One region of the Lacrimispora sanguinis genome, then DNA from elsewhere that is predicted to be linked to it. Evidence: predicted binding sites of a transcription regulator. Region 1 holds the regulator's gene; the other holds the start of a gene.

Region 1 (3,292 bases):
GCCTGTATAGGCTTCCACCAGGTAAGTGCCGTCTCCGTAGGAATTCCAGGGAACTGGTATTTCAAAACCGTAATTTCCGGTTCCATTAGATGCCAGATCCTCTCGGTACTTGGAGGCAGTGGTGGTAAGCTCTGCTACGACCTGCCCGTTTGACTGATTGGTGATGACAACCTTTACTTCTGCCGCAGAGCTTGGATCAGAGCTATTTAGGGCCCAGCCCCTTACATTGCTTTCGTCCGCATTGTCAATAATCCCTGCTGTCTGGGCTGCCAAAACGTTCCATGCACTTATTAAGAAAAATGCCATCATTAGTAAGGTTCCGAGGAACCAGTGAATTCGGTTTGTTTTCTGCATATTACAAATACTTCCTTTCTTTTTTACAATCTGTAACAAGTTTTAATATATTTATAATTATATGTAACAGAATTGTAATAAATGAGGTACAAGTAATCATTTTACACATTTTTCCAGTTTTGTCAAGGTTAAGACGAAAAAAAACCGCAGAGCAGTGATAAAATTCACTGTTCTGCGGCGTCACATGGACATTTTCTAACGTTCAATGACTGTAAATATTTCTTTTGTTTGTCTTCCAAAATTTAATGCTTCCGCGCGGCTTGCAAAGAAAATATCGACTTTGTTTCCCTTCACACCGCTTCCGATGTCTTCAACGGTATAAACGATATCATCGATCATGACCTTTGTTCCAAGGGGAAGAATTGTGATATCTGCGGATATGGTGTGCTGTGGCTGTGGAATCGTCCCGGAATAGGTTCGGCACTGTTTGCTGCCGCTTTCGCCCGGACAATAAGCCGTGGCGGAGAAGAGTCCTAAGGATTCTCCCTTTTCATATACCGGTTTGGCCGGTTCTTCCGGCTTTACAGGTTCGGTTTCTTTTTTCTTAATGCCAGGTCCGATTTCCTCAGTGCTGGCTGTTGCCGCCTGATTTTCAGTGCTGGCTTGTATGGTTTGGTGATCCGTTCCAGAGTTTTCGGACTGTACTTGATTCACGGTTTCGTCATTTCCTGTAGTCTCGGCTGCCAGTGCAGTGGTAGACAACAGCAGGATACAAAGAAGTGTCAGGAATCCGGTGATCCTCTTTTTCCCTGAAAAACTATTCATAATTTACCTCCAAATGGATCAACTAATATGCAGGCATATCCAGTTGATGCCCGGTAAAGCGGGGCACGCTGTTCACAAGCTCAAGGTTGTAAGACTCTTTCTTCCAACCCTACCTCGCAATTGTGTTGTTATGGTGTCATAATTACCATTATATTACAAAAGTGTTAAAAGTCAAGGAAATAATGTCAACAGCATGTAATATTTCATTGATATATGAGGAAAAATGTACAAGCAGGCCACAAAAACTTCACCAAAATATTTTCAGGAATGTATTGACAAATGTAGAAAAAAAGAATATATTATGAAAAGAAGATGTTAGCACTCCTAAACGTTGAGTGCTAACAAAACAACTCAGAAAGGAAGTGGGGCAGTTTGAGTGACAGGGATCAGCTAGATGAGCGGAAAGTAACTATATTAAAGGCTATTATCAAAACTTATCTGGAAACCGGAGAACCGGTAGGTTCCCGTACCATATCAAAGTATACGGATTTAAACTTAAGTTCTGCCACAATCCGGAATGAGATGTCTGATCTGGAGGAGCTTGGATATATCATGCAGCCTCACACCTCCGCCGGAAGGATTCCTTCAGACAGAGGATACCGCTTTTATGTGGACCAGATCATGCAGGAAAAAGAAGAGGAAGTCACTGAGATCAAAGATATGATATTAAAGCGGGTGGACCGGGTAGAGCTCTTGTTAAAACAGATGGCAAAGCTTCTCGCCCAGAACACCAATTACGCTGCAATGATCAGCGCGCCCCAGTTCCACCGGAACAAACTGAAGTTTATCCAGCTTTCCAAGGTTGACGAAGAAAAGCTTCTTGTAGTGATTGTGGTGGAGGGCAATATCATTAAGAATACCATGATTCCCATTCATACGGAATTAGATGACGAAGGACTTTTGAATCTTAACATTCTTCTTAACAATGCCCTTAACGGGCTGACCATAGAGGAGATCAATCTTGAAGTGATCAGCAGAATGAAGGTTCAGGCAGGGCCCCACTGTGATGTGGTGGACCGGGTTCTAGGCGAGGTAGCTACCGCTATCCGGGGTGATGATGATGACCTTCAGATTTATACCAGCGGGGCCACGAACATTTTCAAGTATCCGGAGTTAAGTGACGGAGAAAGGGCCAGTAAGCTTATCGGTACGCTGGAACAGAAGGATCTTTTGCAGGGGCTGATCGATGATGTGAACAGCTCGGAGAGCGGATCCGGAATCCAGGTATACATCGGTGATGAGGCGCCTGTTAAAACAATGAAGGACTGCAGCATTGTAACCGCCAACTATGAACTGGGCGAAGGCTTAAGAGGGACTATAGGAATCATAGGACCGAAACGGATGGATTATGAAAAGGTTCTCAGCACATTGCGTAATCTCATGACGCAGCTGGACACCATTTTGAAAAAAGATGAAAGGTAAAGGGTAGAGCATTGAGCATGGAAGATGTGAAAACAGATGAGAATCTGGCAGATGAGACTGTTTATACAGAGGATGCCGTTCCCACTGAGAAAGAAATAGAAGGTGCAGAATCCTGCGGGGACGATGGAACCCAGGAATATGTTCCGGAAGAAGAAACGGCTGAAGAGGGTTCCAAAGAAGAATCCGGGAAAAAGGGCCTTTTCGGAAAAAAGAAAGAGAAGAAAGATCCAAAGGATGAAAAAATAGAGGAACTCACAGACCGCCTTCAGAGGTCCATGGCTGAGTTTGATAATTACCGCAAGAGAACAGAAAAAGAAAAGTCAGCCATGTTTGAAATCGGAGCAAAGGATATCGTTGAACGGATCCTTCCGGTAGTTGATAACTTTGAAAGAGGCCTTGCAGCCATATCTGAGGAGGAAAAAAGCGCTCCTTTTGCAGATGGAATGGTAATGATATATAAGCAGCTTATGAAAACGCTGGAAGAAGCCGGCGTCAAACCAATTGAAGCAATTGGAAAGCCGTTTGATCCCAATTTCCATAATGCGGTAATGCATATTGAAGATGAGTCACTGGGTGAAAATGTAGTCTCCCAGGAGCTTCAGAAGGGTTACACTTATCGTGACAGCGTGGTAAGGCATTCCATGGTGCAGGTAGCTAATTAGTCACATGGCATCAGGAAGCAGATAATACATTCCAGGTATACCTTGATACCCCAATAGGGGCAGGAAAAAGGTAATCATTTATATTTTGT
Region 2 (3,292 bases), 160 kb from region 1:
GCGAGCTTCCTTCCCATCTTATGAACCATGAAGTAAAGAAAGAGGCTACGTCCGGTAAGCACAGGGTAATCTACCATGCCCATCCTGCCAATGTAATTGCCCTTACGTTTGTTCTTCCTTTAGAGGATAAAGTATTTACCCGGGAATTATGGGAAATGGCTACAGAATGTCCGGTGGTTTTCCCGGACGGCGTAGGTGTAGTCGGCTGGATGGTGCCGGGTGGGCGGGACATCGCAGTGGCAACCAGCGAGCTGATGAAGAAGTACGATGTGGCTGTATGGGCTCATCACGGCTTATTCGTTTCAGGAGAGGATTTCGACTTAACTTTTGGCCTTATGCATACGGTGGAAAAGTCTGCGGAAATCCTTGTTAAAGTACTTTCTATCCGTCCGGATAAGCTACAGACCATTACGTCTCAGAACTTCCGTGATCTGGCGGTTGATTTTAAAGTGAATCTGCCGGAAGAATTTCTATATGAAAAATAATCTGTGAAAAAAAGCCATTGGAGAGCACAAATGCTTTCCAATGGCTTTTTCAATTCCTTCTTATAGATTATGATTAATCCATCTCTTCTTCCACAATGGTAGTAGTTTCATCAGCCAGTTCTTTCATTGCTTCTCCGGTGGACTTCGCTGCTTCTTTTGCCGCATCAATCCCATCCTTCGCCGCATCCTTTACTGCTTCGGCAGCAGTTTCCGCTGTTTCTTTTATCGTATCTGCAGTTTCTTTGGCCTTCTCTGCCAGCTGCTCTGCAGCTCCGGCAGCGTAATCCAAACCGCCATCCTCTGTAAAATCTTCGTCATCTAAAAACGTATCTGTCTGTTCTTTTGCAGAGTCAAACATGTCCTTCGCGGTATATGCCACGGCTGAAGCCGCTTCCTTTGCCGTATCAGAGACAATGCTCGCTGCATCCTTTACTAAGTTTCTTGCCGCACTTACCGCATCCTTGGCAGCATCTGCCATATGGTCAGCGGCGACCTTAAATTCATCCTTATTGGCATGTAAAGAAACATAGTTGCGGTTCATCGTGCTGTCAATTTTGGAAATGTCGTCATTTCCCTCATCCTCAAAGTCGTGGAAGTTTTCTTCCAGTTCTTTGTGGAAGGATTTGTATTTCGTGAAATAAGAGATGCCGGCAGCAACAACGCCGGCCACAGTGGCCAAAGCCACGAATTTTCCTAACCCATTTCCCTTTTTTGCCATTTGAAACACTCCTTTCCTTATTACCGTCCATGTATTCTGGGCATAGAGGTATGCCTGCAAGGTGCTTCCTTGTCACGGCTTATGCTTGATGGGCATAATGGTGCGCTTATAAGGCGCTTCATTCTCTTTGTTATTGTAATACGTTCATAAGAAAAAATAAAGGTATATAATAAGAAAATTTCTATAAACTATGTAAGTAAAGGAGAAAATCGTACAAATATGGTAAAAATGTAAAAAAAATATAAAGTTAGCACTCAACTATTGACAGTGCTAATAATGAGTGATATAACTTAGTATGTGAATAAAATAAATCTTCTTTCGGAAGGCCAAAGAAAGAAATAATAAGCAGAAAGTTATGAGGAGGAATTGCAATGAAATTAGTACCATTATTTGACAAAGTTGTGTTAAAACCATTGGTTGCAGAGGAGACAACAAAGTCCGGTATTGTTCTGCCGGGTCAGGCAAAAGAAAAGCCGCAGCAGGCTGAAGTTATCGCAGTAGGACCTGGCGGTCTGGTAGACGGCAAGGAAGTTACCATGCAGGTTAAAGTGGGCGATAAAGTAATCTTCTCCAAGTATTCAGGAACAGAAATAGAGACCGGAGAAGATGACGAGAAATATGTGATTGTAAAACAGAATGACATATTGGCAGTGATCGGATAATTAAGAAGGCGATACCGCAGTCATAAGGTCAGATTTTAGATAGTACGTATCTTTATTTTAACAGAAAACTGGAGGAATGAATCATGGCAAAGCAGATTAAATATGGCGTAGATGCCAGAAAAGCACTTGAATCTGGAGTGAATCAGTTAGCAGATACCGTTCGTGTAACATTAGGGCCTAAGGGCAGAAACGTTGTACTTGATAAATCATTTGGTTCACCGCTCATCACTAATGATGGTGTTACCATTGCAAAGGAAATCGAGCTGGAAGATGCTTTTGAGAATATGGGCGCACAGCTTGTAAAAGAGGTTGCTACTAAGACGAATGACGTAGCAGGTGACGGTACTACGACAGCTACCGTTTTAGCTCAGGCTATGATCAACGAGGGAATGAAGAACCTGGCAGCAGGCGCTAATCCAATCGTTTTAAGAAAAGGTATGAGAAAAGCAACGGAAGCAGCAGTAGAAGCAATTGCAAAGATGAGCGAGCCGATCAAGGGCAAGGCATCCATCGCAAGAGTTGCAGCAATTTCCGCAGCAGATGATGAAGTTGGCGAGATGGTAGCTGACGCTATGGAGAAGGTTTCCAACAACGGCGTTATTACCATTGAAGAATCAAAGACCATGAAGACAGAGTTAGACCTGGTTGAAGGTATGCAGTTTGACAGAGGTTATATTTCTGCTTATATGTGCACCGACATGGAAAAGATGGAAGCTAATTTAGACGATCCATACATTCTCATTACTGATAAGAAGATTACAAACATTCAGGAGATCCTTCCTTTATTAGAGCAGGTCGTACAGTCCGGCGCAAGACTTCTTATCATCGCAGAAGATGTGGAAGGCGAGGCTTTAACAACCTTAATCGTTAATAAATTAAGAGGAACCTTCAATGTAATCGCTGTTAAGGCACCAGGCTATGGCGACAGAAGAAAAGAAATGTTACAGGATATCGCTGTTTTAACAGGTGGTACTGTGATCTCTGATGAATTAGGCTATGAGCTTAAGAATGCAACTCTTGATCTTTTAGGACGTGCAAAATCCGTTAAGGTTCAGAAGGAAAATACCGTAATCGTAGACGGCTGCGGCGATAAGGAAGCTATCACTGCAAGAATCGGCCAGATCAAGGGCCAGATCGAAGATACCACTTCTGATTTTGACAGAGAAAAATTACAGGAAAGACTTGCTAAATTATCCGGCGGTGTAGCAGTGATCCGCGTAGGCGCTGCAACAGAAACCGAGATGAAGGAAGCAAAACTTCGTATGGAAGATGCTTTATCTGCAGCAAGAGCAGCAGTTGAAGAAGGCGTGATTGCAGGCGGCGGTTCTGCTTACGTTCATGCCATCAATCAGATTGAAGAACTTGTTAAGCATTTAGAAGGCGATGAGAGAACCGGCGGAAAGATCATCTTAAAGGCTCTTGAATCT

What was found. The regulator HrcA, encoded in region 1, represses chaperone genes, less so after heat shock. The targets are predictions, from matches to a motif close to TGTTAGCACTCNNNNNNNNNGAGTGCTAACA.
Region 2: the regulator HrcA is predicted to act here: its motif matches at 1,449-1,479, upstream of groES (co-chaperone GroES).

What each region holds. Positions count from the first base shown of each region.
Region 1 is NZ_CP173277.1:2,213,102-2,216,393, reverse strand. It holds gene ACHZES_RS10295 (3D domain-containing protein) at 1-354, opposite strand, end outside; gene ACHZES_RS10290 (3D domain-containing protein) at 550-1,119, opposite strand; gene hrcA (heat-inducible transcriptional repressor HrcA) at 1,492-2,541, shown strand; gene grpE (nucleotide exchange factor GrpE) at 2,559-3,203, shown strand.
Region 2 is NZ_CP173277.1:2,052,589-2,055,880, reverse strand. It holds gene rhaD (rhamnulose-1-phosphate aldolase) at 1-485, shown strand, start outside; gene ACHZES_RS09600 (hypothetical protein) at 559-1,203, opposite strand; gene groES (co-chaperone GroES) at 1,575-1,865, shown strand; gene groL (chaperonin GroEL) at 1,949-3,292, shown strand, end outside.